2 regions of the Xanthomonas sp. NCPPB 901 genome follow, and region 2 is predicted to be linked to the other one. Evidence: riboswitches for the same ligand, from Rfam matches in the RefSeq annotation. Region 2 holds a riboswitch; the other holds the start of a gene.
The links. Region 2 has a riboswitch for glycine ahead of AC1PME_RS19255 (trimeric intracellular cation channel family protein). Riboswitches for the same ligand answer to the same signal wherever they lie in the genome.
Positions count from the first base shown of each region.

Region 1: it holds a riboswitch for glycine, as region 2 does, so the genes downstream of both, gcvP (aminomethyl-transferring glycine dehydrogenase) here and AC1PME_RS19255 (trimeric intracellular cation channel family protein) in region 2, are expected to answer to the same signal.

Region 1 covers NZ_CM161511.1:3,673,680-3,678,941, forward strand. Annotated here, with positions in the region: gene AC1PME_RS15430 (multidrug effflux MFS transporter) at 1-892, opposite strand, end outside; glycine riboswitch at 1,182-1,286, shown strand; gene gcvP (aminomethyl-transferring glycine dehydrogenase) at 1,389-4,250, shown strand; gene AC1PME_RS15440 (alpha-L-fucosidase) at 4,718-5,262, shown strand, end outside.
Region 2 covers NZ_CM161511.1:4,528,617-4,533,878, forward strand. Annotated here, with positions in the region: gene AC1PME_RS19245 (acetyl-CoA hydrolase/transferase family protein) at 1-1,331, shown strand, start outside; gene AC1PME_RS19250 (GIY-YIG nuclease family protein) at 2,021-2,371, opposite strand; glycine riboswitch at 2,937-3,028, shown strand; glycine riboswitch at 3,041-3,131, shown strand; gene AC1PME_RS19255 (trimeric intracellular cation channel family protein) at 3,216-3,833, shown strand; gene AC1PME_RS19260 (3-deoxy-7-phosphoheptulonate synthase) at 3,894-4,967, opposite strand.

The DNA.
Region 1 (5,262 bases), 850 kb from region 2:
TGTTGCCGACCATCGACAGGCCGCAGCAGACGAAGCCGATGCGCACCTGCCGCATCGGCCCGAGCCGCCCGGCCATGCGCCCGGACAGGAACGCGCCCAGGGTCATGCCGCCGATGGTGGGCAGGAACAGCCAGGCGAAGTCGCGCTCGGTCTTGCCCAGCAGGTCGATCATGAACACCGGCGCCGAGGCGATGTACAGGAACACCCCGCCGAAATTGAACGCACCGGCCGCGGCCAGGCGCTGGAAGCGCGGATTGAGCGCGATGCCGACGTAGTCGCGCAGCAGCCTGCGCGGCGCCAGCGGCGTGCGCGCCTGCGGCGGATGCGTCTCCGGCATCCAGCGCAGGGTCGCCACCAGCAGCAGCGAGGAAAAGCCGACCAGGAACCAGAAGATCATCGGCCAGCCGCGGCCGCTGCCGAGGATCCAGCCGCCGATGATCGGCGCGATCGCCGGGGCGATGCCGAACAGCATCGAGACCTGGCTCATCAGCCGCTGCGCATCGTCGCCGTGGAACAGGTCGCGGATCACCGCGCGGCCGACGATCATGCCGACGCCGGCCGAGACGCCCTGCAGCGCGCGGAACGCCAGCAGGGTCGGCAGGTCGCGCGACAGCGCGCAGCCGGCCGAGGCCAGGATGAACACGATCAGCCCGGCGACGATCACCCGCCGCCGCCCCAGCGCGTCGGACAGCGGCCCATGCGCCAGGCCCATCAGCGCATAGGCCAGCAGGTACACGCTCACCGTCTGCTGGATCGCCACCGGATCGGCGTGCAGGCGCTGCGCCAGCTGCGGGAACGCCGGGAAGATGGTGTCGATGGAGAACGGGCCGAACATCGCCAGCCCGGCAAGCAGCAGGGCCATGCGGCGTGTGGACACGGATGGGAGCGTCATGGGGACATCGTCCTGAAAAACCGGCCGCGGCGGCCGCAGGACGGACGCACACGCGACGAGGCCGTCCGGCATGGACAGGCGCGAAAGGAAGGGAGTGCGGCCATGATACGCGCTGCAGCCGCCTGGGCACATCCGCCGCAGCTGCCCATTCAGCCTGGCGTCGGTGCCGGGGCTCCGCCGTGCGCGCCCCCGGCCACGCTATAATCGCCATGCAGCAAGGTGGGAGAAGCGGGGCGACCCGCTGCCGAAGGCGCAAACGCCCGTAATCGCTCAGGCCCGATACCACCCGCACCAAGACTCTGGAGAGACCGGTCAAACCCGGCGCCGAAGGGGCACGAAGCGCGGCGTCAGCCGCCGCTTCCAAACTCTCAGGCAAAAGGACAGAGGGGCATTGGGAGGACATGCGCTTCCCGTCGATCGTGCCCGCCGCCGCGGTCCGACGACGGCATTGCGCATGTCCCCGCCTCCTCGTGCCTTCCTCAGCCGGACGACTGCCATGTCTCACACCTCTTCGCTGCGCGACCTCGAACACCACTCGGCCTTCATCGAGCGCCACATCGGCCCGAACGACGCCGAGATCGCGCACATGCTGCGCACCGTCGGCCACGACTCGCTGGAGGCGATGACCGACGCCATCGTGCCCGGCAACATCAAGTCGCCGGCCGCGCTGGCGCTGCCCGACGCCATCACCGAGGAGGAGGCGCTGGCCAAGATCCGTGCCATCGCCGACAGGAACACCGTGTTCCGCAGCTTCATCGGCCAGGGTTACTACGGCACCCACACGCCCAAGGTGATCCTGCGCAACATCCTCGAGAACCCAGCCTGGTACACCGCCTATACGCCATACCAGGCGGAGATCTCGCAGGGCCGCATGGAGGCGCTGATCAACTTCCAGACCATGTGCGCCGACCTCACCGGCATGGAGATCGCCAACGCCTCGCTGCTGGACGAAGCCACTGCCGCGGCCGAGGCGATGACCCTGGCCAAGCGCTCGGCCAAGTCCAAGTCCGACACGTTCTTCGTGCACGACGCGGTGCACCCGCAGACCCTGGAACTGCTGCGCACCCGCGCCGAGCCGCTGGGCATCGTGCTGCGCGTGGGCACGCCGGAAGAAGCGCTGCAGGCCGAGTGCTTCGGCGTGCTGCTGCAGTATCCGGACAGCTTCGGCCACATCGGCGATCACAAGGCGCTGGCCGACGCGGTACATGCGCAAGGCGGCCTGGTCGCGGTGGCCACCGACCTGCTCGCGCTGACCCTGATCGCCGCGCCCGGCGAATGGGGCGCGGACATCGTGGTCGGCAACTCGCAGCGCTTCGGCGTGCCGTTCGGCTTCGGCGGCCCGCACGCCGCGTTCATGGCCTGCCGCGACGCCTACAAGCGCTCGATGCCGGGCCGCCTGATCGGCGTGTCGATCGACGCTGCCGGCAACCCCGCCTACCGCCTCACCCTGCAGACCCGCGAGCAGCACATCCGCCGCGAGAAGGCCACCTCCAACATCTGCACCGCGCAGGTGCTGCTGGCGGTGATGGCCTCGATGTACGCGGTGTACCACGGCCCCGAGGGCCTGGTCCGCATCGCCCGCCGCACCCACCGCCTGGCCGCGATCCTGGCCGCGGCGCTGCGCGGCGCCGGCGTCGCCGTCGGCGAACGCTTCTTCGACACCCTGCACGTCACCGGCGTGGACGCCGCGGCCATCCACGCCAAGGCGCGTGCGGCCGGCATCAACCTGCGCGCGATCGACAGCACCGCGCTGGGCATCAGCCTGGACGAAACCGCCACCCGCGCCGACGTGGTCGCGCTGGCGCAGCTGTTCGGCGCCCAGGCCGACATCGACGCGCTCGACGCCGCCACCGCCGACGCGCTGCCGCCGCAGCTGCTGCGGCACAGCGCGTTCCTGCAGCACCCGGTGTTCAACACCCACCACAGCGAGCACGAGCTGCTGCGCTACATGCGCGCGCTGGCCGACAAGGACCTGGCGATGGATCGCACCATGATCCCGCTGGGCAGCTGCACCATGAAGCTCAACGCCACCGCCGAGATGATCCCGGTGACCTGGCCGCAGTTCGGCGCGATCCATCCGCTGGCCCCGGCCGAGCAGAGCGTGGGCTACAAGCAGCTGATCGACGAACTGGAAGCGATGCTGGTGGAGTGCACCGGCTACGACGCGGTCAGCCTGCAGCCCAACTCCGGCGCGCAGGGCGAGTACGCCGGCCTGCTGGCGATCCGCGCCTACCACCGCGCCCGCGGCGAAGGCCACCGCGACATCTGCCTGATCCCCGAATCGGCGCACGGCACCAATCCGGCCTCGGCGCAGATGTGCGGCATGACCGTGGTGGTGACCAAGTGCGACAGCAACGGCAACGTCGACGTCGCCGACATCCGCGCCAAGGCCGAGAAGTATTCCGAGCGCCTGGCCGCGCTGATGATCACCTACCCGTCCACCCACGGCGTGTTCGAGGAAGACGTGGTGGCGATCTGCGAGGCGGTGCATGCGCACGGCGGCCAGGTCTACACCGACGGCGCCAACATGAACGCCCTGGTCGGCCTGGCCAAGCCCGGCAAGTGGGGCTCGGACGTGTCGCACCTGAACCTGCACAAGACCTTCTGCATCCCGCATGGCGGCGGCGGCCCCGGCGTCGGCCCGTGCGCGGTGAAGGCGCACCTGGCGCCGTACCTGCCCAAGACCCTGGGCGGCGACGGCGAGGTCGGCATGGTCAGCGCCGCCAGCTTCGGCAGCGCCTCGATCCTGCCGATCAGCTGGATGTACATCACCATGATGGGCAACCGCGGGCTGCGCAAGGCCACCCAGGTCGCGCTGCTCAACGCCAACTACATCGCCAAGCGCCTGGCGCCGTACTACAAGACCCTGTACACCGGCCGCAACGGCCTGGTCGCGCACGAGTGCATCCTCGACGTGCGCCCGCTGGAGAAGAGCAGCGGCATCGGCGCCGAGGACATCGCCAAGCGCCTGATCGACTTCGGCTTCCACGCGCCGACGCTGAGCTTCCCGGTCGCCGGCACGCTGATGGTGGAGCCGACCGAGAGCGAATCGCAGCACGAGCTGGACCGCTTCATCGACGCGATGATCCAGATCCGCGAGGAGATCGCCGCGATCGAGGACGGCCGCCTGGACCGCGAGGACAACCCGCTCAAGCACGCCCCGCACACCGCCGCGCAAGTCACCGCCAGCGAGTGGACCCACGCCTATCCGCGCGAGCTGGCCGCGTTCCCGCTGCCGACCCTGAAGCAGCAGAAGTACTGGCCGCCGGTGGCGCGCGTGGACAACGTCTACGGCGACAAGAACGTGATGTGCGCGTGCATCCCGGTGGACGCGTACAAGGAAGCGACCGAAGCCTGACCGGAACCGCGGCTCGCCCTTTCGAAAACCCCGCTTCGGCGGGGTTTTTCGTTGATGGGAGGTCACGCTCCCACGCCTGCGAGAAATGTAAAAAAAGCAAAATCCATCCTGCAAGCGCTGCCCGCCCCCTCTCCAAGCAGGGCATACAACCGCTAGAAGCCCAGCCCGGCAAACGACTGAACGCCCCATCCGGAATGTAAACTTTTAAAAAAAAGTTGACAGCCGCCGCGCGCCCGCGACAGACTCGGATGCACCGGGCATGGAGGAGGCCCGGCACCCGGATGGAGGCGACCCTGGCAGGGTCCAGCAGGACGGCGCATGCCGGCCGGCACGGGGCGCCGTGGCCGCTGCGTTGGCCGCAAGGGAGCGCGGATCGACACATCGCAGCGGCACCCACCGCGGCAAGTCCGCGACATGCGGCGGCGCTCCCGCAAGGGCGCGTCGCCCGGCCCGCCAGGAGAACGCACGTGTCCATCCGTCTCGTTGCATGCCTTGCCCTCGCCGCCCTACTGGCGGCACCCGCCGCCGCTGGCGAGCCGCCTGGCAACAAACCCGAACGCCTGGAGTGGTTTCGCGACCAGGGGCTGGGCCTGTTCATCCACTGGAGCGTGGACGCCCAGCTCGGGCTGATCATCTCGCACTCGCTGGCCGGCTCGAGCAAGGAGTACCAGGACCGGTTCTACCGGGAACTGCCCGCGACCTTCGACCCGACCCACTTCGAACCCGACGCCCTCGCCCGCCTGGCCAGGCTGACAGGCTTCCGCTACATGGTGTTCACCACCAAGCACCACAACGGATTCGCGATGTGGGACACCCCCACCACCGACTTCTCGATCATGCACACGCCGTATGCGCAGGACACGACGCGGCAGCTGTTCGATGCCTTCCGCAAGCAGGGAGTGCCGCCGGGCATCTACTTCTCGCCCGACGATTTCCACTGGCTCTATCAGAACGGGAAGGACATCAACCGGCGCGTGGATGCGGTGCAGCCGAGCAACAACCCCGGGCTGCT
Region 2 (5,262 bases):
AGATCCAGCTGCTGACCGGTGCCTCGACCGCGCCGGAACTGGACGGCGCCCTGGCCAAGGCCGACGGCATCGCCCTGCGCATGCCGTTCCAATCCGACCCGGACGCACGCCAGCGCATCAACGCCGGCAGCCTGGACTACATCGACATCCACCTCAGCCACGTCGCCCAGCACGTGTGGTTCGGCTTCTACGGGCAGATCGACACCGCGGTGGTGGAAGTGGCCGGCATTCGCGAAGACGGCCGCCTGATCCCGTCGACCTCGGTCGGCAACAACAAGACCTGGCTGGACCTGGCGAAGAAGGTGATCATCGAGGTCAACGACTGGCAGCCGGCCGGCATCGACGGCATGCACGACGTGTACTACGGCACCGCGCTGCCGCCGCAGCGCAAGCCGATTCCGCTGCTGCACGCCGACGACCGCATCGGCGAACCGTCGCTGCGCTGCGACCCGGACAAGATCGTGGCGGTGGTGCGCACCCACGGCCCCGACCGCAACAGCCCGTTCACCCCGGCCGACGCCACCAGCCAGCGCATCGCCGAACACCTGATCGCGTTCTTCCAGCACGAGGTCGGCAAAGGCCGGCTGCCGCCCAACCTGCTGCCGCTGCAGTCGGGCGTGGGCAACATCCCCAACGCGGTGCTGGCCGGGCTGGCCAGCAGCGGCTTCCGCGACCTCAGCGCGTTCACCGAGGTGATCCAGGACGGCATGCTCGACCTGCTGCGCAGCGGCGTGCTCAGGGTCGCCTCGTGCACCGGCTTCGCGCTGAGCCCGGAGGCCAACGAGGAATTCAAGCGCAACATCGACTTCTACCGGCAGCGCATCATTCTGCGCACGCAGGAGATCTCCAACCATCCGGAACTGGTGCGGCGGCTGGGCTGCATCGGCATGAACGGCATGATCGAGGCCGACCTGTACGGCAACGTCAATTCCACCCACGTGATGGGCAGCCGCATCATGAACGGCATCGGCGGCTCCGGCGACTTCGCCCGCAACGGCTTCCTGTCGATCTTCCTCAGCCCCAGCACCGCCAAGAACGGCAGCATCTCCTCGATCGTGCCGATGGTCAGCCACGTCGACCACACCGAGCACGACGTCTCCATCATCGTCACAGAGCACGGCCTGGCCGACCTGCGCGGCCTGCCGCCGCGGCAGCGCGCGCAGCAGCTGCTGGCGCACTGCGTGGATCCGAGCTACCGCGCGCAGCTGCAGGACTATTTCGACCGCGCCCTGCATGCCAGCTACGGCAAGCACACCCCGCACCTGCTGACAGAGGCACTGTCCTGGCACCAGCGCTGGTTGGACACCGGCACGATGCACGCGGGCGGTTGATGCCCGGCGGTGGATCGCGGCACTGAGAGAGCGGCCGGATTGCCTGCACCACCCGCTGCTCAAGGAGCACGGCCAGACCGACGTCGCCGGCCTGCGCGCGCTCGACCACGTCCGGGGTGGCATTGACCTCGCCGCGGAGGCGGCTCGTGCTTGGGGCGTGCGGACAGCGAACAGCACACAGCCGGATGCTTGGTGGGGCGGTTGTAGGTTGTCGGGTCGTTCGAACGCATCGCGTTGGGACTGAAGTCCCTCCCACAATGAAGCCGCTTCATCCGACATCCGCGCGAATGTCGGGCGCCATTGTGGGAGCGGCTTCAGCCGCGACGCCTCTGCCCCGGGGTCGCGCTTGAAAGCGCGCCTACCCCTGCTGGCGACGGTTCTGCTCGAGGCTCACCGAGCAACTGCAGGACATCGCGTCGGGACTGAAGTCCCTCCCACAGTGAAGCCGCTTCATCCGACATCCGCGCGAATGTCAGGCACCGTTGTGGGAGCGGCTTCAGCCGCGACGCGTCTGCCCCCGGAGTCGCGCTTGAAAGCGCTCCTACCCCTGCTGGCGCTGGTTCTGCTGGAGGCTCGCCAAGCAACTGCAGGACATCGCGTCTGGACTGAAGTCCCTCCCACAATGCAGGCTTCCTGCCGTTCGGCATCTGCGCACATGTCCGGTGCCGTTGGCCGTTGTGGGAGCGGCTTCAGCCGCGACGGGCTTTACTGGTAACGCCTCTCGCGGCCGAAGCCGCTCCTACATGGCTTGTCGCTTGCAGGCTGTCGGCCGCGGGGACGGATTCCGGCGCGCCCAGGAACGCCAGTTTGCGGCCACGCGGCAATTGCTTGAGCGCGTACTCGGCACGCGAGGCGGCGGCACGATCGGGATAGGCGCGGCTGGCCAGCAGCCGCAGCGGCGGGTTGGCGCGGGTGTACTTGGCGCCGGTGCCGCGCAGGTGCGCCTGGAAGCGCGCCTGCAGGTCCGGGGTGATGCCGGCGTAGTAGCTGCCGTTGCGGCATTCGAGCAGGTACAGGAACCAGGGCGAGTCGGTGGCCATGGCCCCATTATCGACGCGGCGGCCGGCTTCGCCAGCAGCGGCAGTGTGCGGCTGCAGTGGCGGCGACCATCGCAGGCTGGCCGGAACGTATTGGCGCTTGCACCTGGCGCACCTCGGCAGGCGATCGCCGCTGCGTCCGCGCCCGTCATCCATCCGGGGCGGTGGCAAACCTGCTCCCGCGCCGCCGCGCTGAACCGGCCACAACAGGCCTTAACGCGCTGCGAACACCTTGCCAGCCGTTGCCACACACCGGCATACCAGGGCCACCGTGCAGGCGGATAACGACATCGCCGGCTCGCAGCCGTCGACACCGAAGCTCTCTCCCTTCGTATTCGGCGGCGCGGCCGGTTTTTTTTGCGTGTTCGGCCGCCAGGCGCGGCGTCATGGCCGGCGGCCGCTGGCTGGCGCGGCGCAGTCTCCGCCGTGTGCCTCGCCGCCTGCAGCGTTGTTGCAACCGCCGCGGGTACGCTGGCCAAGTCGCAGCGCCATCGCCCGGACCGGCGCGCCGATGCAGCGCGCGCAACGGGAGTCTCCAGCGGAGCGGCGGCGCCGGCTGCTAGAATCGGCACCGGATGCAGGAGAGAGGCGCCGATGCCGGCGCCCGCCGAAGGCGCAGGCTCCCATAATCGCTCAGGCCGGTGGCACGACACGCCGCCAACCATGTATCCGGTACGCCGATCTGGAGAGAGGTCTTCAATGACCCGCCGAAGGGGCACGTGGCCCGGCCACCGAACTCTCAGGCAAAAGGACAGCGGGAGCGGCAACGGAAATCCCCACGCCCGCGTGCTCGCGCCCGCGTGCGCGGCGCGTTTCCGTCCCCGCCTGCCGTGTCCGGAGCCTCCCCATGCTGCTCTCTCTGATCTACCTCGTCGCCATTTCCGCCGAAGCCATGACCGGCGCCTTGTCCGCCGGGCGCCGGCGCATGGACCTGTTCGGCGTGGCCATCATCGCCTGCGTCACCGCGCTCGGTGGCGGATCGCTGCGCGATATCGTCCTGGGACACTACCCGCTGGGCTGGGTGAAGCATCCGGAGTACCTGGGCTTCACCATCTGCGCGGCGCTGATCGCGACCTGGGTCGCGCGCTGGATGCATCACTTCCGCCGGACCTTCCTGGTGCTGGACGGGCTGGGCCTGATCGCGTTCACCCTGATCGGCTGCGCGGTGGCGCGCGATGCCGGGCACTCCGCGCCGATCGTGGTGATCGCGGGCATGTTGACCGGCGCCTTCGGCGGCGTGCTGCGCGATGTGCTGTGCAACGAAGTGCCGCTGATCTTCCAGAAGGAACTCTATGCGCTGATCACCCTGTTCACCGGCGCGGCCTGGCTGGGACTGCTGCGCGTGGGCGTATCGCTCAACGCCGCCACGCTGTGGTGCCTGGGCGGCGGTTTCCTGTTGCGCCTGCTGGCGATCCACTGCAAATGGGAAATGCCCAAGTTCGTGTACAGCGACGAAGCGCACTGAGCGCGCGCCGCGGCAGTGCGGGGTGCGCGCCCGGACCCGCGGCCCGGGCGCGCGCCGACCTCACGCCGCGTCGCTCAGGCAGCGCGCACGCCGCACCCGCACCGCCTGCGCCAGCCGCTCCAGCACCTGCACCGAGCTGTCCCAGTCGATGCAGCCGTCGGTGATGCTCTGGCCGTAGACCAGCGGCTGGCCGGCGACCAGGTCCTGGCGGCCGCCGCGCAGGTGGCTCTCGACCATCGCGCCGACGATGCGGGTCTGCCCGGCCTCGAGCTGACGGGCGATGTCCTCGATCACCTTGGGCTGGTTGTCCGGGTTCTTGCCGCTGTTGGCGTGGCTGGCGTCGACCATCAGCCGCGCCGGCAGGCCGGCCTTCTGCAGCACCTGCGCCGCCGCGGCCACGCTGTCGGCGTCGTAGTTGGGCTGGGTGCCGCCGCGCAGGATCACGTGGCAGTCGGGATTGCCGGCGGTGGCCGCGACCGCGGTCTGCCCGTCCTTGGTCACCGCCAGGAAATGGTGCGGATGCGAGGCCGCGCCGACCGCGTCGACCGCGATCTTGACGTCGCCGCTGGTGCCGTTCTTGAAGCCCACCGGGCACGACAGGCCCGATGCCAGCTCGCGGTGCACCTGGCTCTCGGTGGTGCGTGCGCCGATCGCGCCCCAGGCCACCAGGTCGGCGATGTACTGCGGCGAGATGATGTCGAGGAATTCCACGCCCGCGGGCAGGCCCAGGCGGTTGATGTCGCGCAGCAGGCCGCGCGCCAGGCGCAGGCCCTTGTTGATGTCGAAGCTGCCGTCGAGGTTGGGGTCGTTGATCAGGCCCTTCCAGCCGACCGTGGTGCGCGGCTTCTCGAAGTACACCCGCATCACGATCTCCAGCGCATCGCCGTAGGTCTCGCGCAGCGGGCGCAGGCGCTGCGCGTACTCCATCGCCGCGACCGGGTCGTGGATCGAGCAAGGGCCGATCACCACCGCCAGGCGGTCGTCGCGGCCGTGCAGGATCTCGTGCAGCGCCGCGCGCGAGGCGGCGACGGTCTGCGAGGCCTCCTCGTCGCAGGGCAGCAGCGCCAGCAACTGGGAGGGCGGGGTCAGCGGTTCGATCTTGCGGATGCGCAGATCGTCGGTATGCGGGGCCATGGGTGTCTCTCGTGGGGGCTTGGGTGGGGCCAGGGCCGGCGGCATGAAAAAAGCCGCCAGGTTCGCTGGCGGCTTTCGGGATTGCGGCTGAAGTGTCCTTCAGGGTGAACGCGATCCTTCCTCCGCCAGCGGCATCGGAAAACCGTAGTACCAAAAGTAAAAGCTGCGGCAGGAAGCGTTCATGGGACGTAGTGATAACACAGGGTTTGCGGCGGCGCCACAGTTGCATTGGCAACTTGTGGAGCCGGGAATGGGGAATCGGGAATGGGGAATCGGAAAAAGCAGCGCCACCGCT